2 regions of the Nocardia amikacinitolerans genome follow, and region 2 is predicted to be linked to the other one. Evidence: predicted binding sites of a transcription regulator. Region 2 holds the regulator's gene; the other holds the start of a gene.
What was found. The regulator HspR, encoded in region 2, represses chaperone genes until heat shock. The targets are predictions, from matches to a motif close to ANNTGAGTNNNNNNNACTCANNT.
Positions count from the first base shown of each region.

Region 1 (15,681 bases), 340 kb from region 2:
GAGCAGGCAGAAGTCCAACGCGGGCCCGCTCACCCGCTGCGCCGCGTCCTCCGGACCCCAGGTCCACACCGAGTCGTCCGGCGCGGTGAGTTCGACGCGGAATTCCTCGGCGGGCGCCGCCTTGCCCCGCACCGAATAGGCGAAGTTCCTGGTCCGCACGCCGAGATGGGCCACGCTGCGCAACCGCGCGGTCGGCTCGCGCGTCACGCCGAGCGCGTCGGCCACGTCCTGACCGTGCGCCCACGTCTCCATGAGCCGCGCGGTGATCATCGAGGCCGGGCTCATCGGCGGGCCGAACCACGGCAACTTGGTCCCGGCAGGTACCGCGCGCAGCGCCTCGATCAGCGTCTTGCGTCCGGCGCGCCAGCGCTCGAGCAGCTCGGAGGGCGGGGCCGCGGCGGCTTCCTCGGCCGCCTCGTCGACGAAGGTCAGCGCCTTGGGCGCGGCGGCGGTGACTTGTTTCGCGAACTCGTCGGCATCGGAGGCGGCGATGGTCGCGACCTCGTCGGTCCAGGTGAGGTGCCCGATCTGGTGGGCGATGCGCCAGCCGGGCGCGGGCGTCGGCCGGGCCCAGTCCGCGGGCGCCAGCGGGGCGACAAGTCGTTCCAGGTCCGCGCATTCGTCGGCGAAATCGCCGAGCAGCGCCTCGAGGTCAGCCATGAGTTCCCTTGCCGATCGCGGGCACACCGCCGCGTGTGCCTGGTGTGACCCAGCATCGCAGCGGCGCGGAAAAAATGCAAGCACGCGTGCTTGTATTTCCGCGTGGTCTACCACCCGAAAAGCACCAGGTGGGCCGCGCCGACGACCAACCCGAGCACGGCGCCGTGCAGGTACAGCAGCCAGGCGTCCTGCTCCACCGAGGCGTAGAACATCTCCATGAACTCGCCGGGGCTCAGCTGTTGCAGCTTGCGCGCGGCGAACTCGTCGATCTTCTTCGCCTGCTCGCGCGCGAACTCCTCGTCCTCGATCATGCTCGGCGCCAACGCGACAGCGGCACCGGCCGCGCCGACCTTGAGATTGTCGAACTGCCGTTTGCCGAACGCCGCGCGCACCATCGAGTGCGTGGGCCCTAGCTGGCGGTGGATCTCCTCGGAGATCAGCCGCTCGACGAGCTGGCGGGTCTTGTCGCCGTTCGGACCGTCGAGCAGTTCCGAGGCCAGGTTCGGCAGCGTGAGCACCTGGTACGCCAGGATGCGCGCGAGGTCGGTCGCGGCCTGCGGCTGGCGCTTGGCCAGCAGTGCCTGGCGCCACAGGTACTTGTACCGCGGCTGCGGATCGCCCGGCTCGAAGACCATCTTCACCGCGATGACGTTCACGATGACGCCGATCGCCGCCGCGCTGAGCAGCACGATCACCCAGGCGGGCACCCAGCCGAGCACCGGAATGCGGTCGTGCACGTGCAGATACAGCGCCATCAGCAGGCCGAACGGCGCGCCGAGGAAGCCGATGCGCACCATGAACTTCAGCTCGGGGGCGGCGATGGTGGTGGTGAGGTCCTTGAGGATGTCGGGGTTCTCGCGCAGGTAGCGGATGACGAAGCTCTTGATGTCGATGAGCTGATCGATGTTGTCGCCGAGCGAATCGAAGGCCCGGCGCGTCAGCTTCGGCAGCTGCCGGTCCACCCGCTGGTAGATGACCTGTCGCATCTGCCGCGGCACCGAGCGCCACAGGTCCGGGTTCTCCCGGTACATCACCTCGTCGACGAGCGGCTGCACCTGTTTACGCGCCAGCTCGGCGATGTAGTCGGCGATGCCGTACAGATCGAGCTCGTGGATGAAGTCCCTTGGACTGCCGATCCGCATCAGCGCCTTGTCGACGCAGATGCTCGCCATCTTCTCCGCGCGCGCCGGAATGAAGCCTTGGAAGCCGAGTTGGCGGCCGTCGCCCGAGAAGGTCGGCAGCACCTGCACCCGCCGCGGCAGGTACGGGTACAGCACGTGCAGACCCGGCACGCGGAAGCCGCGGAACTGTACCGGCCAGAAGAGCATCAGCACGCCGGTCCAGTTGGTCAGCCAGCCGGCGAGTGCGCTGAAAATGGGGAAAGTGACCAGGTCGACGACGAACTTCGTCTGGCCGGTGAGCTCTTCCCAGTCGATGAACACCCCTGAGGCGAGAGTGGTCATCCTGGGATCCCCCTAATGGCGCGAGCTGAAGAGGACCCCACATTCTCATTGCGATTGCGAGGGTGTCAACGCGGGAGCGGGAACTGTCACAGACGGCCGAGGTTCCGTTCTGTCTTCGCTCTGAGCGAACGTCCATGAGGGCGCGGAACAAAGACGGGAAGGGTGGGGTTGAGTAGGCATCGCTCAACTTTTGGAAGGGTCGAAGACGTGACTACACCTCAGAATCTGCCGGTGCTGTTCCTGACCGATCCGATCGTGCTGCCGGGCATGGTCGTGCCCATCGAACTGGACGAATCGGCGCAGGCCGCGATCGACGCCGCGCGCGCAGCCAAGTCCGAGGCGGTGCTGCTCGCGCCGCGACTGACCGAGGGCTATGCCTCGTACGGCGTCGTCGCGACCATCGAACAGGTCGGCCGGATGCGCGGTGGCGCGCCCGCGGCGGTCCTGAAGGCGGAGCGGCGCGCCAAGATCGGCCACGGGGTCACCGGGCCGGGCGCCGCGCTGTGGGTCGAGGCCGAACCGGTCGAGAATCCGGCGCCGGACGGCCGGACCAAGGAGCTGGCCGCCGAATACAAGAAGCTTGTCGTCTCGGTGCTGCAGCGTCGCGAGGCGTGGCAGATCATCGACGCGGTCAACCAGCTGACCGACCCGTCCGCGATCGCCGACACCGCGGGCTACGCGCCGTACCTGACCCCCGAGCAGAAGCGCGAACTGCTCGAGACTCCCGAGGTCGCCAAGCGCCTGACCACGCTCATCGAGTGGACAAAGGCGCACATCGCCGAGGCCGAGGTCACCGAGAAGATCAGTGACGAGGTCCGCGAGAATATGGAGAAGAGCCAGCGCGAGTTCCTGCTTCGCCAGCAGCTCAACGCCATTCGCAAGGAGCTCGGCGAGGACGAGCCCGACGGCGCCGAGGACTACCGCACCCGCGTGGAGCAGGCCGACCTGCCCGAGTCCGTCCGCGAGGCGGCGCTGCGCGAGGTCGGCAGGCTGGAGCGGTCCAGCGACCAGAGCCCGGAATCCGGCTGGATCCGGACCTGGCTGGACACCGTGCTCGAACTGCCGTGGAACGAGAAGACCACCGATTCCACCGACGTCTCCGCCGCACGCGCGGTGCTGGACGCCGATCACCACGGCTTGGACGAGGTCAAGGACCGGATGGTCGAGTACCTGGCGGTGCGGGCCCGGCGCGCGCAGCGCGGGCTGGAGGTCGTCGGCGGACGCGGCTCCGGCGCGGTGCTCGTGCTGGTCGGTCCGCCCGGTGTCGGCAAGACCTCGCTGGGTGAGTCCGTCGCACGGGCCTTGGGGCGCAAGTTCGTTCGCGTCGCCCTGGGTGGCGTGCGCGACGAGGCCGAGATCCGCGGCCACCGCCGCACCTACGTCGGCGCCCTGCCCGGCCGCATCGTGCGCGCCATGAAGGAGGCGGGCTCGATGAACCCGGTCGTGCTGCTCGACGAGATCGACAAGGTCGGTTCCGATTTCCGCGGCGACCCGGCGGCGGCCCTACTCGAGGTGCTCGATCCGGCGCAGAACCACACCTTCCGCGATCACTACCTGGACCTGGATCTCGACCTGTCCGACGTGCTGTTCATCGCGACGGCGAACGTCATGGAGACCATCCCCGGTCCGCTGCTCGACCGCATGGAGCTGATCACGGTCGACGGCTACACCGAGGCCGACAAGGTCGCGATCGCCCGCGACTTCCTGATTCCGCGCCAGCTCGAGCGCAATGCGCTGACCGCCGAGGAGGTTTCGATCACCGAGGAGGCGTTGCGCGAGATCGCGGCGAACTACACCAGGGAAGCGGGCGTGCGGCAGATGGAGCGCCTGATCGCGAAGGCGTTGCGGAAGGCCGCGACTCGGCTCGCGGAGGACGAAGTCGGTTCCGGCGCAACGGTGTCCGACATCGGTCTGGGTTACGACCCCGAACTCGGCTACGACACGATCTCTTCCGGTCACCTGACCATCGGTCTCGGCGACCTCAAGGATTACCTCGGCCGTCCCCGGTTCACCCCGGATTCGGTGGAGCGGACCGCGGTCCCCGGCGTGGCGACCGGCCTCGCGGTGACCGGCGCGGGCGGTGACGTCCTCTACATCGAGGCCAACGCCGCGGAGGGCGAGCGCTCGCTGACCCTGACCGGCCAGCTCGGCGACGTCATGAAGGAATCGGCGCAGATCGCGCTGACCTACGTGCGCTCGCACCTGGAGGAGATCGGCATCGAACCGTCGGTGCTCGACCGCAACATCCACATCCACTTCCCGGCGGGCGCGGTGCCCAAGGACGGTCCGTCCGCGGGCGTCACCATGGTCACCGCCTTGGTGTCGCTGGCCCTCGGCCGCCAAGTGCGCTCGGACGTCGGCATGACCGGCGAGGTCACGCTGAACGGTCGGGTCCTGCCGATCGGCGGCGTGAAGCAGAAGCTGCTCGCCGCGCAGCGCGCCGGGTTGAAGACCGTGTTCATTCCGGCCCGCAACGAGCCGGATCTGGACGAGGTGCCCGCCGAAGTGCTTGCGGCGCTGGATGTTCGACCGGTCGCCGACGTGGCGGACATCCTGGCCTACGCCATCGAGCCGGTGGTGGAGCCCGCGGTGAATCGGCCCGCCTTCGCTGCCACCGCATGAGTTCCGGGCCGGGCGCGGGAAACCGCGCCCGGCCCTTCCGGTTCGGGCAGGCTTTCGCTACCCCTGACTAGTGCCACACATGCTTTGCACGCCTCACATAGGCACCGCCTATGTGAGGCGTGCGAACCCTATGTGCCACCACCCCGCGAACCCGATCAAGCGCCCCGAGTTCTCTTTCGACGCCGCGGGTGCTGAAGGGGTGTGCCTGCCGCAGCTTGTTTGGAGCTGGGCTCGGTTTGGTGTGGGTGTTGCGTTGGGGTGACGGTTTTCCGTGTTGGGGGTACCCAAGGGGTGCGCCTACCAGTACTTTCGCCCATTGTTGTGGGTGCTCGGGTAGGCGCGCGTGAACTAGGTAGCCCCAACCTCCGGAACCACGTCCACCAACGCAACCAACCAACCGATCCGGACGAAGCACCCACCCGCACGCAACCATCAGCCCGTGCGGACGGCGCCACCCACCCGCCAGCAGCTACCAGCCCGGACAGCACCGCAGGCGATCAAGCGCCCCCGAGTTCCCTCTCGACACTGCGCGTAGTCCCCTGCGCCACAGCACAAAGCACCGCCTCCCCCTCCTCGGACTCGGCATAGATCTCGCAGCTCACCACGGCTTGCCGACGCGTGGACCCCGTCACCGAGGCCTCGGCCCGCAATCGCACCCCCGAGGCCGGGCGCAGGTAGGTGATGGTGAACCCGCCGGTCAGCACGTTCGGGCCGAGCACGGTTCCTGCGGCGAAGGTGAGGGCGTTGTCGGCCGCGTAGGCGAGCACTCCGCCGTGTACGAAGCCGAACTGCTGGCCGAGTTCCTGCCGGATCGGGATGACGAGGGTGGCGGCGCCGTCGCCGAATCGGGTGATCTCGGTGCCGACCAGATTCGCGAAGGGTTGCGCGGTCAGTATCTGTTCGGCCAGGTCGAGGTCGAGTGCTGTGGTGTCGACGGTCATTGCCGCTCCGTTCTTTTCGGTGTCGATCCGGCGTCGAGGGCGAGCCAGGCCGCCTCGGCGAGTTCCACGCCGACCTGTGTCGGCGCGACGCGGATGTTGCCGCCCAGCCACTGCCGCGAGTACTCCTGCGCGGGGCCGAGCCACAGTGCGTAGACGAGATCCAGGTCCAGTGCGCGCACCGCGCCGTAGGCCGCGTGGGTGCGGTACCAGCGCGCGATGTCGGTCATGAAGGTGCGGTTGGTTTCGCTCTCGCGCACGCCGGGCGGGCGCGCTGAGGTGAGAACCTTTGCGCGGTGCTGGTTTTCGGTCACCCAGCGCAGGTGCTCGCGCACGCCCGCCGTGATGCCCTCGCGCGCGTCGGTGCTCTGGCCGACCACCACCCAGAAGTGCTGCTGGTAGTCGCTCAGCGCGTGCGCCCACACCTGCCGGTACAGATCCGCCTTGTCTGGGAAGTGGTGGTAGAGCGCGCCGACGCTCGCTCCGGCCGCCTCGCGGATCTGCGCGAGCGTCGCGTCCAGCGCTCCGTACTCGGCGAACTGGCGCTCGGCCGCCAGAAGTAACCGATCTCGGATCTTCATAACCAGAATTTAGTTCTGTTTTCCCGCCGCCGCAACGCGGCAATGCCCTGGCCGGCTCCCCTGTGCGGAGACGCACCACCGGACCCTGTTTTTCCCGCCGCCAGGTTCTTACGCAGAGAACCACCCCATGAGCAGGTTCACCCGCTCCCGCATGGTTGTCGTACCAGTGCGGTATTACGGAGACGTGGCCAGATGGCTGTTGCATGTCGATCTCGACCAATTCCAGGCGGCGGTGGAGTTCCGCCGCCACCCGGAACTGCGCGGCAAGCCGGTCATCGTCGGCGGCCACGGCGACCCGAACGAGCCGCGCAAGGTCGTGACCTGCGCGTCGTATCCCGCCCGTGCGTACGGCGTGCGCGCGGGCATGGCGCTGCGCAGCGCACTGCGCAAATGCCCGGACGGAATCTTCCTGCCGCTGGACATGGCCGCCTACGAAGAGGCTTCCGAGGAGGTCATGGCGCTGCTGCGCACATTCCCCGGTCGGGTCGAGGTGTGGGGCTGGGACGAGGCGTTCCTGGCGGCCGACACCGACGATCCCGAACTGCTCGCCAGGGAAATCCGCGGCGCCATCGCCGAGCTGGACCTGACCTGCTCCATCGGCATCGGCGACAACAAACTCACCGCCAAGCTCGCCACCGGCTTCGCCAAGTCCGCGGGCAAATCCTCCGACGCACCCGGCGCGGGCGCCGCCGCGGGCATGTTCCGACTGACCGCCGCCAACTGGACCGAGGTCATGGCACACCGCCCCACCGACGCGCTGTGGGGCATCGGCAGCCGCATCGCCGCCCGGCTGGCCGACCTCGGCATCGACAGCGTCGCCGACCTGATGGCCGCCGACCGCCACCGCCTCGCCGACGCGTTCGGCCCGACCACCGGCCCTTACCTGTGGGTGCTCGGCCACGGCAAGGGCGACACCGAGGTGACCACCGAGCCGCGAATCCCGGTGGGCCGCAGCAAGTCCGAGACCTTCCCGCACGACCTCACCGATCCGGCCGAGATCCGCGCGCAGGTGGCGCGCATCGCGACCGAGGTCGCCGAGGAGATGGCCGAGGCGGGCCGGATCAGCATTCGGGTCTCGGTCACAGTGCGGACCAAAACCTTCTACACCAGCAGCAAACAGGCCAAACTCCCCGAGCCGACCGCCGACGTCGCCACCATCACCGAGACCGCGCTGCGCATCATCGACCGCTTCGACCTGGACCGCCCCGTTCGTCTGCTCGGCGTGCGGTTGGAGTTCGTGCCCGAGGGGTAACGGCCCTTGGTGTCGATCCGCAGGCGTTGACGTGCTGCGGATCGTGGCCCGGAGAATCGGACAGTCGCCCGAGAGGTGCGGCAACCGCGCGGGCCGTCGCGGAGCGCCTCGAGCGGCCGCCGATCCTCGTATGCTCGTCCGCATGGAGTTCTGGGCGATGGTGGCACACGAATCGGACAGCGGGATCGTGTTGACGCGGCAGCAGGTCGACGAGGGATTCCTCGGCCAGGGCACCGTGACGATCAAGGTGCACTACTCGAGCGCCAACTTCAAGGACGGACTCGCCATCACGCCGGGCGGCGGTGTGGTCCGCAACTACCCGATCGTGCCCGGCATCGACATCACCGGCGAGGTCGTCTCCTCCGAATCCGACGATTTCGCGCCGGGTGACCTGGTCGTCGCGCACGGCTACGAGATCGGCGTCTCGCGCAACGGCGGTTTCGCCGAATACGCCAGGGTGCCCGACGAATGGGTGGTGAAGCTGGACGGGTTGAGCACCCGCGACGCCGCCGCCCTCGGCACCGCCGGTTTCACCGCGGCGATGAGCGTGCAGGCCCTGCTCGACCGCGGCCTGACCCCCGACGACGGCGCGATCCTGGTGACCGGCGCTACCGGCGGCGTCGGCAGCGTGGCGGTAGACATCCTGTCCGGCCTCGGCTTCGAGGTCATCGCTTCCACCGGCAAGAAGGACGCGGGCGACCTGCTCTCCGAACTCGGCGCCAACGAGGTGATCGGCCGTCTGCCCGAGGATCCCGAGGCGAAGCTGCGCCCGCTGGCAAAGGCGCAGTGGGCGGGCGCGGTCGACAGCGTCGGCGGCAAGTCGCTGGCCTACGTGCTCAGCTGCATCGGCTACGGCGGCGCGGTCGCGGCCAGCGGCCTCACCGGCGGCCACGACCTCCCCGCCACCGTCATGCCGTTCATCCTGCGCGGCGTCGCCCTGCTCGGCATCGACTCGGTCAACCTCCCGATCGAGAAGCGCCGCGAACTGTGGTCCCGCCTCGGCAAAGACCTACGCCCCCACCACCTCTCCACCCTGGAGAACTACGCCCCGATCACCGAGGTCGAATCCGTGCTCCGCGACATCAAGAGCGGCAACCACACCGGCCGAACCGTCCTCGGCGTCGCCGGCGAATTCTGAGCCGACCAGACCGCGGGCCGCGCCGGTTGGTTCGGCGCGGCCTTTCCTGGGAGCGGGTCAGGCGGCGATGGTGACCGGGTCGTCGGCGAACTGGGTGCGGTAGAGCTCGGCGTAGCGGCCTTCGGCGGCGAGGAGTTGGGTGTGGGTGCCGCGTTCGACGACTCGGCCTTCTTCCAGGACGAGGATTTGGTCGGCGGCGCGGATGGTGGAGAGGCGGTGGGCGATCACCAGGGCCGTGCGGCCCTCCAGCGCTTCCGAAAGGGCTTCCTGCACGGCCGCTTCGGAGGTCGAGTCGAGCGAGGCGGTCGCCTCGTCCAGGATGACGACGCGCGGTTGCTTGAGCAGCAAGCGGGCGATGGTCAGGCGCTGGCGTTCGCCGCCGGAGAGGCGGTAACCGCGCTCGCCGACCACGGTGTCCAAGCCGTCCGGTAGCCCGGCGATCAGATCGTGCAGGCGGGCCCTGCGCAGCGCGTCCCACAACTCGGACTCGGTCGCCTCCGGGCGGGCGAGCAGCAGGTTGGCGCGGATCGTGTCGTGGAACAGGTGCCCGTCCTGGGTGACGAGGCCGACCGTCTCGTGCAGCGAGCGCGCGCCGATCTGCCGCACGTCGGCGCCGTTGAGCCGGACAGCGCCGCCGTCCACGTCGTACAGGCGCGAAACGAGTTGGGCGATGGTCGATTTCCCTGCTCCCGACGAGCCCACCAGCGCCACCAGCTGTCCGGGCTCGGCGCGCAGCGACACATTGTGCAGCACGTCGACCCCGCCCCTGGTGTCCAGCGTCGCGACTTCCTCCAGCGAGGCCAGCGACACCTTGTCCGCCGACGGGTACGCGAAGGTCACGTCGTCCAGCTCCACCGCGACCGGACCCTCGGGCACGGCGATCGCGTCGGGCGCGTCCTCGATCAGCGGACGCAGATCGAGCACCTCGAAGACCCGCTCGAAGCTCACCAGCGCGGCCATGATCTCCATCCGCGCGCTGGCCAGCGCGGTCAGCGGCGTGTACAGCCTGGTCAGCAGCAGCGAGAGCGCGACGACCGCGCCCGCGTCCAACTGCCCGCGCAGCGCGTACCAGCCGCCGAGCCCGTAGACCAGGGCGACCGCCAGGGCCGAGACCAGCGTCAGCGAGGTCACGAACACCGTCTGCAACATCGCGGTGCGCACGCCGATGTCGCGCACCCGCCGGGCCCGCAGCGCGAACTCGTCGGACTCCTGCTCGGGGCGGCCGAACAACTTCACCAGCGTGGCGCCCGGCGCGGAGAACCGCTCGGTCATCTGCGTGCTCATGGCCGCGTTCAGCCGCGCGGCCTCGCGCTGCAACCCGGCCAGCCGGTTGCCCATTCGCCGCGCCGGGATGACGAACACCGGAAGCAGCACCAGCGCGAGCAGCGTGATCCGCCAGGAGATGCCGAGCATCACCGCGAGCGTGAGCGCCAGCGTCACCAGGTTCGCGACGACACCGGACAGCGTGTCGCTGAAGGCTCGCTGCGCGCCGATCACATCGTTGTTCAGCCTGCTCACCAGCGCGCCGGTCCTGGTGCGGGTGAAGAAGGCGATCGGCATCCGCTGCACGTGGTCGAACACCGCACGGCGCAGGTCAAGGATCAGACCTTCGCCGATCCGCGACGACAGCCAGCGGATACCGAGCCCGAGGGCCGCGTCCAACACGGCGAGCACTCCGATGATCGCCGCCACCGTCACCACAACGCGCGGCGCGGCCCCGCCGACGATGTCGTTCACCACCCGCCCGGCCAGCACCGGCGTCGCCACCGCGAGCAGCGCCGAGACCACGCTGAACACCAGGAACACCGCGATCCGCCGCCGGTGCGGCGCGGCGAACCGCAGGATGCGCTTCGCGGTGGCGAGACTGAACGGGCGCTGCTCGTCGGGCGCGTTCATCCGCCGATACATCTGGCTCCACGCCACCGATTCGATACTCACGATCGCTCCCTCTCGACCCCCGCCATCCAACTACTGGCCACCGACACTAGGACCTAAACAAAGGTTGAGATCAAGCCGATTCCCGCACAGCCTGCGCACGGTCGGAGCGAACCCGAAGGCACGCCCTAGGCTGGCATCGTGACCGAGGAGCGGATGCTGGCAGCGCTGCGCACACGGGTCGACGGCGAGGTCGACGCGTCACCCCGCCGCCGCGCGGAGTACTCCTCCGACGCGTCGAACTATCGCGTGCCGCCGACCGCGGTGGTCTTCCCGCGCACCGACTCCGACGTCGCCGTAACCCTGCACTTCGCGCGCGAACACGGCCTGCCGGTCACCGCACGCGGCGCCGGAACATCGGTGGCGGGCAATGCGATCGGCGCCGGGCTCGTGCTCGACTTCAGCAGGCACATGAACCGCATCGTGCGCATCGACCCCGACAGTCGAACCGCGCGGGTGCAGCCGGGCGTGGTGCTGTCCGCATTGCAGGCCGCGGCTCGACCGCACGGGTTGCGGCTCGGCCCCGACCCGTCCACGCAGAACCGCTGCACCCTCGGCGGCATGATCGGCAACAACGCCTGCGGTCCGCGCGCCGTCGCGTGGGGCCGCACCTCCGATACCGTGCGCGAGCTGCGCATTCTCGACGGAACCGGAACCGAGCGCGTTCTCGGGAACGATCTCGCCGCCGTGCCCGGACTGTCCGAGTTCACCAGGTCCAACCTCGCCGTACTGCGCACCGAACTCGGCCGTTTCGATCGGCAGGCGTCGGGCTACGGACTGGAACATCTACTGCCCGAACGCGGTTCGGCCGTCGCCAAGTCGTTCGTCGGCAGCGAGGGCACTTGCGGGCTGCTGCTCGACGCGGAGGTCGAACTGGTCGAATTGCCGCGCGCCACCGTGCTCACGGTGCTCGGTTACCCGGACATCGCGACCGCCGCCGACGATGTCGCCGCCGTCATGGCGTGCGCGCCGATCGCGGTCGAGGGCATCGACGCCCGCCTGGTTGACGTGGTTCGCACGCACCGCGGCACGGTGCCCGAACTGCCGCGTGGCAACGGTTGGCTGTTCGTCGAGACCACCGGCGCGAACGCGGCCGAAGCGCTCGCGATGGCGGAAACGCTGTGCCGGACCACGCACGCGCTGGACGCCCGCATCGTCACCGACATCGCGGCGGTCGCGGCGCTCTGGCGGATCCGCGCCGACGGCGCAGGCCTCGCCGGACGCACGTCCGACGGCAGTCCGGCCTGGCCCGGCTGGGAGGATTCCGCCGTCCCACCCGAGCACCTCGGCGCGTACCTGCGCGATTTCGCCGAACTCACCGCGCAGCACGGAGTGGACGGTTTGCTCTACGGCCACCTCGGCGACGGCTGTATCCACGTGCGCCTCGACCTGCCGATCACCGAAGCGCCGCAACGCTTCCGCGCGTTCGTGTTCGACGCCGCCGAACTCGTGGTGCGCTACGGCGGTTCGCTGTCGGGCGAGCACGGCGACGGGCGGGCCCGCTCCGAACTGCTCTCGGTGATGTACTCCCCCGGGACGCTCGCCGCTTTCGCCGGATACAAGGCGCTGTTCGACCCCGACGACGTGCTCAACCCCGGCGTTCTGGTCGAGCCGCGCCCGGTCGACGCCGACCTGCGCGTCGCTGGTCTGCCGCGGGTTCCCGGCGCCGGCTTCGCCTTCCCGCACGACGACGGCGACATCGGCACCGCGGTGCATCGCTGCGTCGGTGTCGGCAAGTGCCGCGCCGACAGCTCCGCCGCGGGCGGTTTCATGTGCCCCTCGTACCTGGCCACCGCCGACGAGAAGGACAGCACCCGAGGCCGCGCCCGCGTCCTGCAAGAGGTGGTGCGCGGCGAACTGCCCTGGTCCGCGCCCGCCGTCGCCGAATCGCTCGACCTGTGTCTTTCCTGCAAAGCCTGCCGCTCCGACTGCCCGGCCGACGTCGACATGGCGACCTACAAGGCCGAGGCCATGTACCGCCGCTACCGCCGCAGGCCACGCCCGCTCGACCACTACGCCCTCGGCTGGCTTCCGCGCTGGCTCCGCCCGGCGAGCCGAATCCCCCGCGCCGCCAACGCGATAGCCGGAATCGACTGGTTACGCCGGATCGGCCTACGCGCGGCGGGCATCGACCCGCGCCGCGAAATCCCCCGCCTGGCCGACCGCCCGTTCCGCCGCACCGCCCGCGCCCGCGCGCTGCTGTCCCCCGAACCGCCGACCCCCGACGTACTCCTCTGGGTCGACACCTTCACCGACGCCTTCGACCCCGACATCGCCCACGCCGCCGTCACCTTGATCGAATCGCTCGGCCACCGCGTCCGAATCCCCCGCCGCCGCGTGTGCTGCGGCCTGACCTGGATCAGCACCGGACAACTCGACGGCGCGCGAGCCAAACTCCGCGCCACCCTGGCCGAGTTGGACGAGCACGTTCGCGCGGGCGGCATCGTCGTCGGCCTGGAACCTTCGTGCACCGCCACCCTGCGCGCCGACCTCCCCGAACTCCTCGCCGACGACCCGCGCGCCGCACCCACCGCGGCGGCCGTCCGCACGCTGGCCGAGTTCCTGCTGGACCACCCGGACTGGCAGCCGCCGCGGCGGCCGAACAGCCGAGTGGTCGTCCAGCCGCATTGTCACCAGCATTCGGTGGTCGGCTTCGCCGCGGATCGCCGGATATTGGCGGGCACCGGCGCGCGGGTGACGGAGATCGCCGGATGCTGCGGCCTCGCCGGCAATTTCGGCATGCAGAAAGGCCACTACGACATTTCGGTCGCGGTGGCCGGTAATGGTCTGCTACCCGCGCTGCGCGAGGCGCCCGACGACGCGATATTCCTCGCCGACGGTTTCTCCTGTCGCACCCAGAGCGCCCAGCTGACCGGCCGCCCCGGCCTGCATCTGGCGCAATTCCTCATGGGCGAGTGACAAACAGGTGGTCCACGGCACTGTCGCGATCAGTGCCGCGCACCTGGATCGTCCGAAAACGAGAATCGTCGATCCCGAGGGATCAGGGCAGAACCTGCGGAATGACGTCCGGGGCGATCGCGCCGACGATCAAACCGACCAAGGCGCCCTGGAAAGCGGGGCCGAGGACACACAGCGGGATGAGGGGAATCCCGACGATGGTGGCGCCGCAGACTACGGCTCCGAACACGGCTCCGACAATCGCGCCCGCCGCCGCGCCATTGGCCAGCGGATCGTGGTTGGCCGCGTTCGGGTTGGTGGCGATGTCCTGCGGAGCCGTGGCCGCCACCGGCTGCGCCACCTCCGGGGTGGCTGGCTGTGCGACATCCGCGGCGGCGGGCCGGGCGACGACCGGGATGACCTGCTGAACCGTGTCCGAAGTCTCGACCGCCTGCACGACGCCAGCCGACTGCGGGGCGATGCCCGAGGCGTCGGCGGAAGCCGCTCCCGCGCCCGCGAAGGTCACCGCGACCGCGAGCGGCAATGCCGCGACGAGAGCCTTACGGCCGAATTTTCTGGTGGCCAGACGCGTGATTTCCGTACCCTCCCGGCCCGTGAACGCAGCAAACCGATTGGCGTGCAGAAGGTTTCACGGGCGAATTACAACGATGAAAGTTATGGAAGGTTATATCCGAGCCTGGTCGCCCGATCAAATCTTGGTGCGGTACGCACGCGGCGGAATTGTGTTCGACGACAAGATCATTGGCGCATCGAGCCTGGTTCCTACAGATTCGGGCCGCGGAGGTCCGCTCGTTCCGGGCCCCCAGGTGATGCCGTCGCCGACCGGGCCGGGTGCGCTAGCCGCACCCGAGTCGCGGAGAATGGGTCCGTGCGCGAACAGATGGCAACGGCCGCGCGGTCCGGCCTGGCTCGAACGGTGACGTCCGACCGGCCGATCGATCTCGCGCACACCCTCGCGCCGCTGCGCCGCGGTACCGGCGACCCCTGCCATCGGGTGACCGCCGACGGCGCGCACTGGCGCGCTTCCCGGATGCCGAGCGGTCCGGTGACCTACCGGCTCGTCCAGGGCGATCGGTGTTCGGTGCTGGCACAGGCATGGGGCGCGGGCGCGGCCGAGTTCCTCGACCGGCTCGAGCACATGCTGTGCCTGGACGAGGACCTGTCCGGCTTCGCTCCCGAGCACCCCAAGCTGGCCGAGGCGCACCGCCGCTTCCCCGGCCTGCGCATGCTGCGTACCGGCTTGGTCCTGGAATCGCTGGTGCCCGCCGTGCTCGAGCAGAAGGTGCACACCATCTCGGCGCGCGCCTCCTGGCGAAAGCTGCTGCGCGAGTTCGGCGAGCCCGCGCCGGGGCCCGCGCCGGACGGGCTGCGCCTACCACCGGACGCCGAGACATGGCGGCGCATCCCGTCCTGGACCTACCATCGCGCGAACGTCGGACCGCAACGCGCGCAGACCATCGTGCGCGCGGCGCGGCTCGCGGAATCGCTGGAGCGCACCGCCGATCAGGACCCGGCCGAGGCGGCGCGACGGCTGTGCTCGGTGCCGGGCATCGGCGTGTGGACGGCCGCCGAGACCGCCCAGCGCGCCTACGGCGACGCCGACGCGCTCTCGGTCGGCGACTACCACCTGGCGGCAGTCGTCGGCTGGACCTTGCTCGGACGCCCGATCGACGACGACGCGATGGTCGAATACCTCGAACCCCTACGCCCCCACCGCTACCGGGCCATCCGCCTCCTGGAGATCAGCGGCCAGGCACACAAGCCGAAGTTCGGCCCACGCACCCCACTCACCGATCACACCTGGCACTGAAGGTAACCTTCGGTCGGTCACACGCTGTGCCGGTGACATTCGGTCGGGCTCACAGTTGTAATGCGCGCTCGTCCAGGACGCATTTGCCCGATTCGACGAGGGTGGTGCGGGCGCGTCGGCGCACCAGGCACTGGTCGACGGTGCAGTCGATGTGCAATTGCATTGCCGCGTGCGCCTGTTCGTCGGTCATCACGCCGGGGTCGCGTCCGCAGACCAGCAGACCCGCGACGTGCATGTTCAGATTCGTCAGTTGCATCAGGCGACCCCAACCCGCTCGCGGGCGGAACCGAGTAGTCGGGAGCGTCGTGGCGCGGGCCGTTCGTCCCACGGCGCGAGGTGCGCCGCCATGCCGACCGCCTCGAG
Region 1 covers NZ_OBEG01000004.1:412,497-428,177, forward strand. The annotation lists gene CRP45_RS20250 (TIGR03084 family metal-binding protein) at 1-660, opposite strand, end outside; gene CRP45_RS20255 (DUF445 domain-containing protein) at 768-2,123, opposite strand; gene lon (endopeptidase La) at 2,391-4,745, shown strand; gene CRP45_RS20265 (PaaI family thioesterase) at 5,243-5,686, opposite strand; gene CRP45_RS20270 (TetR/AcrR family transcriptional regulator) at 5,683-6,264, opposite strand; gene CRP45_RS20275 (DNA polymerase IV) at 6,449-7,516, shown strand; gene CRP45_RS20280 (oxidoreductase) at 7,659-8,654, shown strand; gene CRP45_RS20285 (ABC transporter ATP-binding protein) at 8,712-10,592, opposite strand; gene CRP45_RS20290 (FAD-binding and (Fe-S)-binding domain-containing protein) at 10,746-13,508, shown strand; gene CRP45_RS20295 (hypothetical protein) at 13,591-14,031, opposite strand; gene CRP45_RS20300 (DNA-3-methyladenine glycosylase family protein) at 14,389-15,318, shown strand; gene CRP45_RS20305 (hypothetical protein) at 15,368-15,574, opposite strand; gene CRP45_RS20310 (hypothetical protein) at 15,574-15,681, opposite strand, start outside.
Region 1: lon (endopeptidase La) is a predicted target of HspR. The motif match lies at 2,290-2,312, and genes of this name have one in related genera.

Region 2 (15,681 bases):
CCGATTCGGCGAGCCACCCGAACACGCGAACGCCCCGGCCCGCACAGGGCCGGGGCATCCGATTGCACTCACCTGCCGACGATCAACCCGTCGCCGTTGCCGCTGACGCCAACCTTTACGGTGTCGCCGTCGGTGACCTCGCCGGCGAGCAGTTCCTTGGCGAGGGTGTCGCCGATGGACTGCTGGATCAGGCGGCGGAGGGGGCGGGCGCCGTAGACCGGGTCGTAGCCGCGGACGGCGAGCCAGAACCTGGCCGAGTCGCTGACGTCCAGCTTCAGCCTGCGCTGAGACAGCCGCTTCTGCAGCTGGTCGAGCTGGATGTCGACGATCTGCTCGAGCTGCTCCTCGTCGAGCGAGTGGAACATGACCACGTCGTCGAGCCGGTTGAGGAACTCGGGCTTGAACGCCGAGCGGACCGCGTTCATGACGAAGTCCTTGTCGCCGCCAGCGCCCAGGTTCGAGGTGAGGATGAGGATGGTGTTGCGGAAGTCCACCGTGCGGCCCTGGCCGTCGGTGAGCCGTCCCTCGTCGAGCACGGCGAGCAGGATGTCGAACACATCCGGGTGCGCCTTCTCGATCTCGTCGAACAGCACCACGGTGTACGGCCTGCGCCGCACCGCCTCGGTGAGCTGACCGCCCTGGTCGTAGCCGACGTAGCCGGGCGGCGCGCCGACCAAGCGGGCCACCGAGTGCTTCTCGCTGTACTCGCTCATGTCGATCCGCACCATGGCGCGTTCGTCGTCGAAGAGGAAGTCCGCCAACGCCTTTGCCAGCTCGGTCTTGCCGACGCCGGTGGGGCCGACGAACATGAACGAGCCGGTCGGCCGGTTCGGGTCGGCGACGCCGGCGCGCGCCCTGCGCACCGCGTCGGAGACGGCCTGCACGGCCTCCTGCTGTCCGACGACGCGACGCCCGAGCTCGTCCTCCATGCGCAGCAGCTTCTGGGTCTCGCCCTCCATCAGCCTGCCCACCGGGATGCCGGTCCACGCGGACACCACCTCGGCGATGTCGTCGGGGCCGACCTCCTCCTTGAGCATCACCTCGCCGTCGGGCGCGGCGCCGTTGACCTTCTCGGCCTGCGCCAGCTCCTTCTCCAGCGTCGGGATCCGGCCGTAGCGCAGCTCGGCCGCCTTGCCGAGATCGCCGTCGCGTTCGGCGCGCTCCGACTCGCCGCGCAGACTCTCCAGCTGTTCCTTGAGCGAACGGACCTGATCGATGGCCTTCTTCTCGTTCTGCCACCGGGTGGTCAGCTGGTTGAGCTTTTCCCGGTCGTCGGCCAGTTCCTGGCGCAGCTTCTCCAGGCGCTGCTTGGAGGCCTCGTCGGTCTCCTTGGTCAGCGCGACCTCTTCGATCTCCAACCGCCGCACCGCGCGCTCGACTTCATCGATCTCCACCGGACGCGAGTCGATCTCCATGCGCAGCCGCGAGGCCGACTCGTCGACCAGGTCGATCGCCTTGTCCGGCAGGAACCGCGAGGTGATGTAGCGGTCGGAGAGGGTGGCCGCGGCCACCAGCGCGGAGTCGGTGATGCGCACGCCGTGGTGCACCTCGTAGCGCTCCTTGATGCCGCGCAGGATGCCGACGGTGTCCTCCACCGACGGCTCGCCGACCAGCACCTGCTGGAAGCGGCGCTCCAGTGCGGCGTCCTTCTCGATGTGCTTGCGGTACTCGTCCAGCGTGGTCGCGCCGACCAGCCGCAGTTCGCCGCGGGCCAGCATCGGCTTGATCATGTTGCCCGCGTCCATCGCCGATTCGCCGGTCGCACCGGCGCCGACGATGGTGTGCAGCTCGTCGATGAAGGTGATGATCTGTCCCGCGCTGTTCTTGATCTCCTCGAGCACGGCCTTGAGCCGCTCCTCGAATTCGCCGCGGTACTTCGCGCCCGCCACCATCGCGCCGAGATCCAGTGCGACAACGGACTTTCCGCGCAGCGACTCGGGGACGTCCCCCGCCACGATGCGCTGGGCCAGACCCTCGACGATGGCGGTCTTGCCGACGCCGGGCTCGCCGATCAGCACCGGGTTGTTCTTGGTGCGGCGGCTCAGCACCTGGACGACGCGCCTGATCTCGGTGTCGCGCCCGATGACCGGGTCGAGCTTGCCGGAGCGCGCGGCCGCGGTGAGGTCGGTGGAGTACTTCTCCAGCGCCTGGTAGCTGCCCTCGGGATCGGGGTTGGTCACCCTGGCGCTGCCGCGCACGGTGGTGAACGCCTCGCGCAGCGCGTCGGCCGTCGCACCGTGCTTGGTGAGCAGCTTGGTGACGTCCGAATCGCCCCCGGCGAGACCGACGAGGACGTGCTCGGTGGAGACGTACTCGTCGCCGAGTTCGGTGGCCAGCCGCTGGGCCGCGGTGATGGCGCCGAGCGCCTCGCGCCCGAGGTTCGGCGTCGTGGTAGCGCCGGTCGCCCTCGGCAGCCGGTCGACGATGTCCTGTGCCTCGCGCCGAACCGTCGCGGGGTCGACGCCGACGGCCTTCAGCAGTGGGGCGGCGATGCCGTCGGTCTGATCGAGCAACGCCACCAGCAAGTGCGCCGGACGAATCTCCGGGTTGCCCGCGGCCGACGCCGCCTGGAGGGCAGCGGTCAGCGCCGCCTGGGTCTTGGTGGTGGGATTGAACGAGTCCACAAGTCACCTTCCTCGAGTCGATTCCGCAGCATCGATTGCCCTTCCCGCACGCGATCACGCGCGGGCTCGTGCTGTTCCAATCGGTCCAACGTGCGAGAGGTTGAGTCTGTTCCGCTCAAGTTTAAAAATTTTCCGGCCCGCCACCCGGCCGATTCCGCGGCTCAACGCTACGCCGCGCCATCGCCGAATGCGATGAATCACGGCGTCGGTGGTGTAGGGATGCATACGAGCACCACAAAACGGTTAGTTGATGCATCACCCTTCAGCCGAACCGAGGAGCGGAACCGATGCGCGCGATCGTGATACGGAAGTTCGGAGAACCCGTCGAGCCTGCCGAGATGCCGGAACCCGAGCCGGGCGCGCAAGCGGTCAAGGTGCAGCTCGACGCCGCGGGCGTCAACCCCTTCGACCTGAAGATGGCCAAGGGCATCCTGGAAGGCAGGATGCCGCACGACTTTCCGGCGATCCTCGGCGTGGACGGTGCGGGCAGCGTCGCGGCGGTAGGCCCCGGCGTCACCAAGTTCGAGATCGGCGATCGGGTGGTCGGCAAGTTCCTCGTCCCGCCCGCCGGGCACGGCAGCTTCGCCGAGTTCTCGGTGCTCCCGGAGGACGCGACGCTGGTGCCCATCCCGGAATCGGTCACCACGATGGCGGCCGCCGCGCTGCCGACCGCGGGCGTCACGGCGCAGGACCTGGTCGACGCGGCCCAGATACGGCCCGGCCAGAAGGTGCTGATCGTCGGCGCCACCGGCGGTGTCGGGTCGTTCCTCGTGCAGCTGGCCAATATGGCGGGCGCGCACGTCATCGCGACGGCGCGCGGCGACGCGGCCGACCAGATGGCCAGGCTGGGCGCGGCGGAGACGGTGGACTACACCCGCGCGTCCGTCGCCGATTCGGTGCGGTCGACCGAACCCGACGGCATCGACGTGCTCTTCGATCTGGTCAGCGCGCCCGAGGCGCTCGCGCCGCTGACCGAACTCGTGCGCGCGGGCGGCGCCGTCTACACCACCGTCTTCTCGGCCGACGAGGCCGCGCTGCGTGAGCGCGGGCTACGCGGCGGGAACTTCGAGTCCAAGGGCCGGGCGCCGGAACTGACCCGGCTGCTCGATCGCGTCGCGGCGGGCGACGTGGTGGTGCCCATCGACGCGACCGTCCCGCTGGAGGAAGCGCCCGCCGTGCTCGGCGCGACGGGCGCGCGCGGCAAGACCGTCCTGGCCATCTGAGCCGCGAAATGAGCGCTCGTCCGGTCGAATTCGGCCTCTTCTGATCCCCGACGCCGACGACTACCGCCAGCTCACCGAGCTGGCGGCCTACGCCGAATCCGCCGGGCTCGACCTCATCGGCATCCAAGACCACCCCTACCAGCGCCGCTTCCTCGACACCTGGACCCTGATCACGGCGCTCGCCGTGCGCACCGAACGGATCGCCTTCTTCCCCGACGTCGCGAACCTGCCGCTGCGCAACCCCGCGGTGCTCGCGAAATCCGTTGCCTCCCTGGACATCATGACGGGCGGTCGAATCCAGCTCGGGCTCGGAGCCGGCGCGTTCTGGGACGCCATCGCGGCCATGGGCGGTGAGCGGCTGAGCAAGGGCGAGGCGGTGCGGGCGCTGGCCGAGGCGATCCACGTCATCCGCGCGATGTGGAGCGACGAGCGCGCGGTCCGGGTGCCCGGCGCGTTCCACCGGCTCACGGGTGCGCACCCCGGCCCGCGTCCGCGGCACGATCCCGGCATCTGGCTCGGCGCGATGGGACCCCGCATGCTGACGTTGACCGGCACGCTCGCCGACGGCTGGCTGCCCTCGGCCGCCTGGGCGCCGCCCGAGTTCCTCACCGAGGCGGGCAAGCGGATCGACGACGCGGCGGTGGGCGCGGGCCGGAACCCACACGCGATCCGCCGTGTCTACAACGTCTCGGGCACCATCACCGACAACGGCGTCGACCACGGCTTCCTGGAGGGTCCGGCGAGCCGGTGGGTGGACGATCTGACCGCGCTGCACGCCGAGCAACGCATCGACGGCTTCGTCTTCTGGCCCACCGAGGGCGACCCGGCCGAACAGATCCGCCGCTACGCGGAGCAGGTAGCCCCCGCCGTTCGCGCAGCCGTTGCGGGGACCTAGGCCTACTACCTCGTCACATCCGGTCGTCGCACTCGCCGAGCTTGGTTATTGTGGTCGGTGGCCCAACGATGGGGCCGAGCGCAGCGAGGCAGCAGCGGGCGCGTGAGCGCCGCGAGAGCAGGCCGGGCCGACATCCCGAGCTGCCGACTTAGCCGAGGGATAACTCGGAGCGGTCGAGAGCAAGCTGCGCATACCCACACGACCATGGACTTTTCGGGGATACTTGTACCCCGAAGGACCGCCGGTTACGGCCAGTCCCTGCGCAGCAGTCGAATAGCGGATGCGCAGCTACAAGCGGGAAGGAAGGGAATCTCGTCGTGGATGCGCGTTCGGCAGCGCTGGTCCGCGCCAATTTCCGTTCGGTGAGCGAGTCACCGGGCGGACCCGAGCGGTTGATCAGTGCGTTCTATGGTCATCTGTTCGCCGAGAACCCGCGTTTGCGCGAGCTGTTCCCGCCCGCGATGGACATGCAACCGAAGCGGCTGGCCACGGCCATCCAGTTCGTGCTCGACCACCTGGAGGACTGGGACCGCGCGCAGAAGTTTCTCGAGCAGCTGGCGCGCGACCATCGGAAATACGGCGTCGAGGCCGCACACTACGACCAGGCGGGCCGCGCGCTGCTCGCCGCGTTCCGCGTGTACAACGGCGCGATGTGGAACCGTCAGCTCGAAGAGGGCTGGCGCGACATCACCATCCTGATCTCGGCGTCGATGGCCATCGGCGCCAACTCCGACAAGTCCCAGCCGTACTGGGAGGCGACGGTGGTCGGCCACCGCAGGGTGCTCGAAGACCTGGCCATCGTGCGTTTGCAGTCGGATTCGCCCGTGCCCTACCAGGCCGGGCAGTACGTGCCCGTCGCCGTGCCGCAAAGGCCGAAGATGTGGCGCTACTTCTCACCGGCGATCCCGTCGAATCCTTACGGCGAGATCGAATTTCACGTGCGCAAGATCCGCGGCGGCTGGGTGAGCCCGGCCATCGTCAACGAGACGCAGGTGGGCGATCGCTGGCTGATCGGCGGCCCGCTCGGCGGCCTGCACGTCGACCGCGACGCCGGGCGCGACGTGCTGCTGATCGGCGCGGGCACCGGCATCGCCCCGCTGCGCGCCCAGCTCATCGAGATGAGCCAGCGCGGTATCAACCCGCGCGTGCACTTCTTCATCGGCGGCCGCTACCCGTGCGATCTCTACGACGTGGAGAACATGTGGCAGCTCTCGCAGAGCAATCCGTGGCTCACCATCGTCCCGGTCTGCGAGCAGAAGACCAACCCGTGGTGGTACCCGCACCCCGCCGCCGACGCGCCCTACGGCATGCACCGCACGCTGGTCGGCAATCTGGGCGCGGTGGTGGCCAGCTTCGGCGCATGGGCCGACCGTCAGATCCAGATCGCGGGCTCGGCGCGGATGATCGCCGACACCCGCAGGGCACTCATCGCGGTCGGGACGCCGGAGCACGTCATCAGCTGCGATCCCGTCTGATCCACCGCGGCCCGCGCCGCACAACTACAAAAGGAGTTCTCATGACGGAGCCGGGCGCGCTCGGCAACGGAGTCGCGCAAGCGGAGTGGACCTCGACCGTCGTCGGCCACCACCGCTTACGCCACGACGTGGCGGTCATCCGCCTGATCGGCGAGTTCGTGCCGTTCGTCGCAGGCCAATCCGTCGAGGTCAGGGTTCCGCAGCAGCCCGGAGTTCGCCGCAGGCTCTCCCCCGCGCTACCGCCCTCGCTGGACGGCAAGCTGGAGTTCCACGTGCGCACCGTGCCCGGCGGCTGGCTCAGCGGCTCGTTGGTCGCCGACACCCAGCCGGGCGACGAGTGGCGCATCGCCGCGCCACAGGGCGCCTTCACCGTCGACCCGGAGGGCGACGAGGTGGTGATGATCGCGGGCGGCACCGGCTTGGCGCCGATGCGTTCGCAGATCCTGGAACTGGCGAGGGTGCCGGAGCCGCCGCGCACCTACCTGTTCGTCGGCGGCAGTTCCCCGCGCGACCTGTACGCCGCCGACATGCTCTACCTGCTCGCCGAGGAGCTGGACTGGCTCACCGTCGTGCCGGTGGTGGAGAGCCTGGAGGACCCGAACTGGGAAGACGAGTGGTACGAGCAGACGCGCGTCGACATCGGCTTCCCCGCGGACGACCTGCTCGAGGGCACCCTCGCCGACGTGATCGCCTCGCACGGCGCCTTCGATCACCACCAGGTGCTCGTCTGCGGTTCCCCCGCGATGACGCGGGCCACGCTGGATCGGCTGGTCGAGACCGGCACCCCCGCCGAACGCATTCAGTACGAAGGGCTTTGACAGCCATCGTTCCGGCGAAGGCCGGGATCCAGTCGCAGACCCGCGGATAGTCGTCACCCGCTTGGATCCCGACCTTCGCCGGAACGACGACTCAGAACAGCGGATCGTGCCGGATGTTCTTGGTCTGGGTGCCCGCCGCCATCAGGCGGAACTTGGTGGTCTGCACCATCGAGGGCGAGCCGACGATCTGCACGTCGCGATCGGCCCACGGCCCGTAGCTGGCGACGACCTTGCCGATCTGGCCGGTCATGCGCGGCTCCAGGCCGGGCCATATTCGCTCGACCTCCCCGGCTTCGTAATGCCACCAGGGGTTTTCGTCGCTCTCGCTGACCGGCGTGACGGTCAGCCAGCGGTTGGCCATGGCCAGCTTGCTCAGCGTCTCCAGATCGTAGAGATCGCACGGGTGATGCCCGCCGACGAACAGGTGCACCTTCGGATTGGTTCGCCGCAGCGCCATCTGCATGAGCTGGGCGCGCAGCGGCGCGATACCGGTGCCGCAGCCCACCATGAGCATCTTGCGTTTGGTGTTGCGCGGCACGCCGAGTCCGCCGAGCGGCGAGCCGATCAGCCACTGATCACCCACCTGCGTCTGGCCGACGATGGCCGGGCTGACCCAGCCGCCGAGCACGCCGCGCACGTGGAACTCGATCTCGCCGTTGGCATTCGCGGGGACGGCGGGTGAGAGGTACCGCCACATCCGCGGACGCGACGGGATCTGCACGCTCATGTATTGGCCCGCGGCGTATTGCATCGGCTGGTCGAGCTGTAATCGCACGATGGCCAGATTGCGTAGGACGAGCCGGTTCTCCAGCACCCGGCCGGACCAGACGGCGGGTGTCGCCTCCTTCTCGGCGGCGCCCATCATGGTTTCGCCGATGACCGTCAGGCCCTCGTCCCAGGCCCTTTCGACCTCGTCGGTCCACATCTCGGTGCCCGCGAAGCGCCGCATCGCGGTCTTCAGCGAAGTGGCCACCGCGACGTAGTGTTCGGCTTGCACACCGTATTTGCGGTGATCGCGGCCGAGTTGGGCGAGGAACGGCAACAGCTTGTTCGGTTCCTCGAGCCGGTCGAGCGCGTAACCGATGGCTTTGACCAGACGGTCACGCTGCGAATCCATTGCGGCGGGGAAGAAATCGCGGACCTGCGGATAGTCCGAGAACAGGATCGCGTAGAACGACCTGGCTAGTCTTTCCGGCCCCCCTTCCTCCGCAGCAACCGCCTTGAACGTCGTTCTGATCAAAGCGACAGTCCGCGAATCCATTTGTGTCACAACCCCATTTCGCACTAGAACACAATGCGCGCCGGCGAGTGAGGTGCTGCGGGACACTCGACAGCAGCCGATGCCAAGGAGTGTAAGCGAGGTTAGCCAGCAACGGAATGCCACCGTCGAACATCACGCGTGTAATTCCACCAAAACAAGAATCGGAAGAGCAAAACTCGCAAATAACAGACCGAAAGACTGCGCTAGAGCGGCTAATTCGGTCATATCTCCACCGAATTCGCGCGCCCCGCTTTGCAAGACTCGTCCAGTTGACCCGAGCCGAGCGATCCTGCGGCAACCCTTTGTGCGCCATCGAAGTTCGCGCGAGAGCAACTTCCGCGCATCCCGGCGGGCAAGAAAGAAGAGAACCGCTCGGTTCGATACACCGTACGAATTCGACCGCGAAAATACTTGCGCGCCAGCAAACTCGGGCACTTTTCAGCAAACTTGCACTGATAATCGCGCAGAGCGTCCTGCGCATTTCGCACACAGGGCGAACTACTGATCAATTGACCAGAAATATCGAAGGGCCCCGCTCCGACCGGAAAGAGTCGGCAGCGGGGCCCGAGAACCCTTCGCCTCAGCGCTTGTTGCGTGGCTTCCAGACCACCAGCGCCGTACTGCGCTGCGGCGGAGAGAGATCCGGACGGTAGCCCGCCCGCAGCCGCTCCAGCTCCGCACGCGTCTGGGCGAGTTGCTCGCGCAATTCCTCGACCTGATTGGTCAATTCGATGATGCGTTTGATGCCCGCCAGGTTCACGCCCTCGTCTTGGGACAGCCGCTGCACTTCGCGCAGCAGCTCGACGTCCCGCGCCGAGTAACGTCGCCCGCCACCCGAAGTGCGTTGCGGCGTCACAAGTCCGAGGCGGTCATAGGTGCGCAGGGTCTGCGCGTGCATGCCCGCCAGCTGTGCCGCCACCGAGATCATGAAGAACTCGGTTCGCGACCCACCGGACGCATTCTTCGGATCAGTGGACATCACGCACCTGCCCATCCCGCACGAGGATCGAATCCGCTGGACTTCTCCGCCTCCTGGTAGCGCTTCAGCGCGTCGACGGCATCGCTGTCCAGTTTCTGCGGCACCGCGACCTTGACGGTGACCAGCAGGTCACCGGCGCCGCCGCCGCGCTTGGGAACGCCGCGGCCGCGCACCCGCAGGATCCGGCCGTCGGCGGTGCCCGGCGGCACCTTGACGCCGACGCGCCCTTCCAAGGTGGGCACGGAAACCGTTGTGCCGAGCACCAACTCAGCGTAACTGACCGGCAGCACCAGAGTCAGGTCGTCGCCGTTGCGGCCGAAGACCTTGTCCTGGCTGACGTGCACGGTGACATACAGGTCGCCCGAAGGCGCACCGCGCAGTCCCGCCTCACCCTGTCCGGTCAACCGGATCCGCTGGCCGTCGCTGACACCGGGCGGAATCCGCACCGTGATGGTGCGGGTGCGGTTCTGGATGCCGTTGCCGTGGCAGTCGGCGCACGGGTCGTCGATGATCGAGCCGGAACCCCGGCACTCGTCGCACGGCTCGCTGAAGCCGAACGCACCCTGGTTGCGGCTGACCACACCGGTGCCGTTGCAGATGGGGCAGACCCGGGGACTGGTCCCCGGCTTCGCGCCGCTGCCGTGACACGTGGTGCACGGCGACGGACTCGTCATCCGCAGCGGAACGGTGACGCCCTGCGCGGCCTCACGGAAACCGAGGGTCGTCTCGGTCTCCACGTCGGCGCCCCGCCGGGGACGACTCGTTGTGCGCGAGCCGCCCCGGTTGAACAAGCCACCGAGCAGGTCGCCGAGTCCGCCGTCGCCCGTGGTCGCGCCGCCGAAGATGTCGCCGATGTTGAAGTCCTGCGAGAAACCGCCCCCGCCACCGGTTGTGAACCCGCCGCGCGGATAACCGCCGCCCGCGAAGAGCTTTCGCGTGTCGTCGTACTCTTTGCGCTTGGCCGGATCCGACAGCACGGCGTGCGCCTCGCTGACGGCCTTGAAGCGCTCCTCGGCCTTGGTGTCACCCGGATTGGCGTCCGGATGCAGGTCGCGGGCGAGCTTGCGGTAGGCCTTCTTGACCTCGTCCTGCGAAGCGCTGGAGGAGATACCCAGCTCCTTGTAGAAGTCCTTTTCGATCCACTCCCGTTGGCTCACCGAGTATCTCCTCCTTTCGCAGTGTTAATTGTCGTCCGCATTGGCATCTACATCCGATGCCTCGTTCGCGGCCAGATCGGCCACGCCATCGGTTACCCCGACGAGCGCGTGCCGAAGCACCCGATCGCCGAACCGATAGCCCTTGCGCATCACGACACCGAGCACCGGATCCGCGCCGGAACCCTCGTGCTGCACGGCCTCGTGCAGGGTCGGGTCGAAGGGCTCGCCCTCCGCGCCGAACTCCTCGAGGCCTTGCTTGCGCAGCGCGTCGACCAGCTTGTCCGCCACCGACTTCAGCGGTCCGGACTCCAGGTCGCCGTGGGCCCTCGCGCGATCCAGATCGTCGAGCACGCCGAGCAGTTCGGTGACGACGGCCGCCTTGGCGCCGTCGATGGCGGCCTTGCGGTCGCGCTCGACGCGGCGCCGGTAGTTGGCGTATTCCGCGGTCAGCCGCTGCAGGTCGGCGGTGCGCTCGGCCAGCTCGCCACTGATGGTGTCGGCCAGCGTCTCGGCTGCCTCGGGAGTCCCGACGCCGTTGCCTTCCGCACCGTTCCCGCCCTCGGGGCCGGGCCCGGCCGCGGTATCCGCGACCGGCTCCCGAACCTCACCGGTGGCCGGGTCGACCTTGCGCTTGTCGACGAAGGTGATCGGCTCCTGTGCCGAATCGCCCTGGTTGTCCTCGGTCACTTCTTCTCCGTGTCGACCGGCTCGTCGACGACCTCGGCATCAACGACCTGGTCGTCGTTCGCGGAGCTGGACGCGCCGTTGCCGGACGCGGCCTGCTCGGCGGCAGAGGCCTCGTAGATGGCCTGGCCGAGTGCCTGCGACTCGGTGGCGAGCTTCTCCACCGCGGACTTCACTGCCGCGATGTCGGTGCCCTTCAGCGCCTCGTTGGCCTCGGCGATGGCCGCCTCGACCTTGGACTTGACGTCCGCGGGCACCTTGTCCTCGTTCTCCTTGATGAACTTCTCGGTCTGGTGCACCAGCGACTCGGCCTGGTTGCGGGTCTCCGCCTCCTCGCGCCGCGCCTTGTCCTCGGCCGCGTGCGCCTCGGCGTCCTTCACCATGCGGTCGATCTCCTCCTTGGACAGGCCGGAGCCGTCCTGGATCTTGATCGTGTTCTCCTTGCCGGTGCCCTTGTCCTTCGCGGTGACGTGCACGATGCCGTTGGCGTCGATGTCGAAGGTGACCTCGATCTGCGGCACGCCGCGCGGGGCCGGGGGGATGCCGGTCAGCTCGAAGGAGCCGAGCAGCTTGTTGTGCGAGGCGATCTCGCGCTCACCCTGGAACACCTGGATTTGCACCGACGGCTGGTTGTCGTCGGCGGTGGTGAAGGTCTCCGAGCGCTTGGTCGGGATGGTGGTGTTGCGCTCGATGAGCTTGGTCATCACGCCGCCCTTGGTCTCGATGCCCAGCGACAGCGGGGTCACATCGAGCAGCAGGACGTCCTTGACCTCACCCTTGAGCACACCGGCCTGCAGGGCGGCGCCGACGGCGACGACCTCGTCCGGGTTCACGCCCTTGTTGGGCTCCTTGCCGCCGGTCAGCTCGCGGACCAGGTCCGAGACGGCGGGCATACGGGTCGAACCGCCGACGAGGACCACGTGGTCGATGTCGGCGACGTTGATGCCCGCGTCCTTGATCACGGACTGGAACGGCGCGCGGGTGCGGTCGAGCAGGTCCGAGGTGATCTTCTGGAACTCGGCGCGGGTCAGCTGCTCGTCGAGGAACAGCGGGTTCTTGTCCGCGTCGACGGTGATGTAGGGCAGGTTGATCGAGGTCGACTGCGACGACGACAGCTCGATCTTGGCCTTCTCGGCGGCCTCGCGCAGCCGCTGCATGGCCATCTTGTCCTTGGTCAGGTCGATGCCCGAGCTGCCCTTGAACTTGTCGACCAGCCACTTGACGACGCGCTCGTCCCAGTCGTCACCACCGAGGTGGTTGTCACCGGAGGTGGCGCGGACCTCGACGACGCCCTCGCCGATCTCCAGCAGCGAGACGTCGAAGGTGCCGCCACCGAGGTCGAAGACCAGGATGGTCTGTTCCTTGTCGCCCTTGTCCAGGCCGTACGCCAGCGCGGCCGCGGTGGGCTCGTTGACGATGCGCAGCACGTTCAGACCGGCGATCTGACCGGCTTCCTTGGTCGCCTGGCGCTGCGAGTCCTCGAAGTAGGCGGGCACGGTGATGACCGCGTCGGTGATCTCCTCACCGAGGTAGGCCTCCGCGTCGCGCTTGAGCTTCATCAGCACGCGGGCGCTGATCTCCTGCGCGGTGTACTTCTTCTCATCGATCCCGACGGACCAGTCCGTGCCGATGTGGCGCTTGACGGAGCGGATGGTGCGGTCGACGTTGGTGACGGCCTGGTTCTTCGCAGGCTGACCGACCAGCACCTCGCCGTTCTTCGCGAAAGCGACGATCGACGGGGTGGTGCGCGATCCTTCCGAGTTGGCGACGACCACCGGCTCGCCGCCTTCGAGAACGGCGACGACCGAGTTCGTGGTCCCGAGGTCGATTCCGACCGCACGAGCCATGTTGTTTCCTCCTGATTGACGTTCTTGCTTGTGTCGGTGCCGGGCGAGTCCGGCCCGCCCTACGGCGTGTCTTGCGACCGCCGCGAGACCTCGCCCCTAGCACCTCACGGAGCACGATCCCAGCAACGCTGAGCGTGGTCGGCTCAATCCTGCACCGATCCGCACCGGGCGTCAACTCAAACTTGAGTCCGACGCGCTCAACGTCGTCGACAAGCTCAACCGCCGACCTGCGCGACCTATTCCCGGAATTCCTAAATTGACCTACGGGTACAAAACTGGCTAGGCTCGATCGCGTGGGCAGGCCGAAACAGTTCGATCCGGACGCCGCCGTCGCGCGGGCGACCGAGGTTTTCTGGCGCAAGGGCTATGCCGACACGACCCCGCAGGACCTCGTCGACGCGCTCGGTATCGGAAAAGGCAGCCTCTACAACACCTTCGGCAGCAAGCACGCGCTGTTCGAGCGGGCGCTCGAGCACTACCGGGACAACCAGTCCGCGACCGTCACGGGACTGCTCGAGCAATCCGGACCGGTCAAGGAGCGGCTGCGCGACGCGTTGCGGCTGGTCGCGGAGGCCAATCTCACCGATCCGGATCGCCGCGGCTGCCTCGCGGTGAACACGGCGGCGGCACTCGGTGGCGTGGACGCGGAGGCCACCGCGCTGGTCGGGCGGATGTTCGACCGCACAGAGGCGGCGTTCCAGGCCGCCATCGAGGAAGGGCAGCGCGCCGGGGAGATCGACCGGGGCCGGGATCCGCGGGCGACGGCGAGCATGCTGCTGAGCACGTTGGTCGGGATGCAGGTGTTGTCCAAGACGGCCGACGGGCCGGACCGTTCGATGCGCACGATCGACGCGGTGATCGACTCGCTCTGAGCTCCCTGTTTCGGATGCGCTTTCGCGCGCCCAAGTTTTGTACCTCTAGTTAAAGAATGGAAGGCAACATGGATCTCCAGCTCAACGGCAAGACCGCGGTCGTCACCGGCGCCAGTCGGGGCATCGGGCTCGCGACGGTGCGCCGGCTGACCGCCGAGGGCGTGCGCGTCGTCGGCGCGGCGCGCAAACCCACCGCCGAACTCGAGGCGGCGGGTGCGGTGCCCGTGGCGGTCGACCTCGCCGCGCCCGAGGGGGCGGCCGAACTGGTGGAGCGCGCAACTGCCGAGCTCGGCGGCATCGATCTGCTGGTCAACAACGTCGGCGGCGGCGACGCGGTGGACATCGGTGGATTCGCCGATATCGACGACGCGCACTGGCGAGAAGTGTTCGACCTCAATCTCTTCGCCGCTGTGCGGGTCACCAGGGCGGCACTGCCGTTCTTGACCGATGGCGGCGGCGCGATCGTGAATGTGTCGTCGATCGGCGCGCGCCGCCCGGCCGGACCGCCGCTGGCCTACCACGTCGCCAAGGCCGCGCTCACCGCGTTCGGCAAGGGGCTGTCCGAAGAGCTTGGACCGCAAGGGGTTCGGGTCGCTACCGTGTCCCCTGGTCCGGTGCGGACCGATATCTGGGAGGCGCCGGACGGTTTCGGCGGAAAACTGGCGGCGGCTGTCGCGCTGGAGCAATCCGAATTCTTGAATCACGTGCCCGCGCGGATGGGGATGGTGACGGGGCGGATCACGGAGCCGGACGAGGTCGCGGCGCTGATCACGTTCCTGCTTTCGGATGTGGCCGGCAGCATCACGGGGTCGGATCATCTGATCGACGGGGGGATCGTCAAGTCGGTCTGAAGGGCATGCTGGCATACCATGAGGCGGACGGCGCCACGGCCGAACGGCGGAACCTGACGCAGATAGCCACCACAGATGGACGCCATTTTTCCGTAGTTCGCCCGAGACACACCGACATCTTCACGCTGCTGCCCTAGCGTCGGCAGGCAGTGCATGCCGCCTGTCGACGCAGTAGGCAGCGTCGTGGTCCCGCTTCGACTGTGTAACAAGCATTTCCAGCGGGCCGATGCAGGCAGGTCAGCACGAAGCTCGGGGATGAGGACGGATGCGGGTCGTAATCGGGATCGCCATGATCGCTTTGGTCGGCACGCTCGCGTACAAGAAGGGGCTGCAACCGTTGGCGTGGTTGCTGGCGGCCGGCCCGATCGGGTTCATCGTGTTGTTCTTCCTGCCGTCGGCGAAGGAGGAAGGGTTGGACCGAGCGGCCCGGGCGTCGCGGGTCCGGTTGGGAAACACTGTGGGATGGGTCATGTCGGGGCTCGTTGTGCTGGGGTCGATCGTTTTGTTCGCAGTGCGTTGACATGGAGCGCACTCCAGCTCATAGCGTTCTGTGCCGGAACGTTTTTCGAGCACAGGAGGTAGCACCATGATCGACGGCCGCATCCGGCATCTCGGCGAACTCGCGGTCTCCGCGCAGGGTCTGGGGTGCATGGGCATGAGCCACGCGTACGGCGCGGCGGACGACGATGAGTCGATCGCCACGCTGCACCGCGCCCTCGACCTCGGCGTGACTCTCCTCGACACCGCCGACTTCTACGGCTCCGGCCACAACGAGGAGCTGATCGGCCGGGCCATCGCCGGACGCCGCGACGAGGCCGTGCTCGCCACGAAGTTCGGCTTCGCCAACCGTCTCGGCGAACCCACCTCGATCCGCGGCGACGCCGCCTACGTACGGCAGGCGTGCGACGCGTCGCTGCGCAGGCTCGGCGTCGACCACATCGACCTCTACTACCAGCATCGCGTCGATCCGCAAGTGCCGATCGAGGAGACCGTCG
Region 2 covers NZ_OBEG01000004.1:753,546-769,226, reverse strand. The annotation lists gene clpB (ATP-dependent chaperone ClpB) at 69-2,624, opposite strand; gene CRP45_RS21835 (NADP-dependent oxidoreductase) at 2,912-3,847, shown strand; gene CRP45_RS21830 (LLM class flavin-dependent oxidoreductase) at 3,876-4,742, shown strand; gene CRP45_RS21825 (FAD-binding oxidoreductase) at 5,060-6,217, shown strand; gene CRP45_RS21820 (FAD-binding oxidoreductase) at 6,259-7,035, shown strand; gene CRP45_RS21815 (FAD-binding oxidoreductase) at 7,127-8,296, opposite strand; gene CRP45_RS21810 (heat shock protein transcriptional repressor HspR) at 8,877-9,275, opposite strand; gene dnaJ (molecular chaperone DnaJ) at 9,275-10,432, opposite strand; gene grpE (nucleotide exchange factor GrpE) at 10,457-11,119, opposite strand; gene dnaK (molecular chaperone DnaK) at 11,116-12,963, opposite strand; gene CRP45_RS21790 (TetR/AcrR family transcriptional regulator) at 13,257-13,835, shown strand; gene CRP45_RS21785 (oxidoreductase) at 13,892-14,686, shown strand; gene CRP45_RS21775 (hypothetical protein) at 14,952-15,206, shown strand; gene CRP45_RS21770 (aldo/keto reductase) at 15,288-15,681, shown strand, end outside.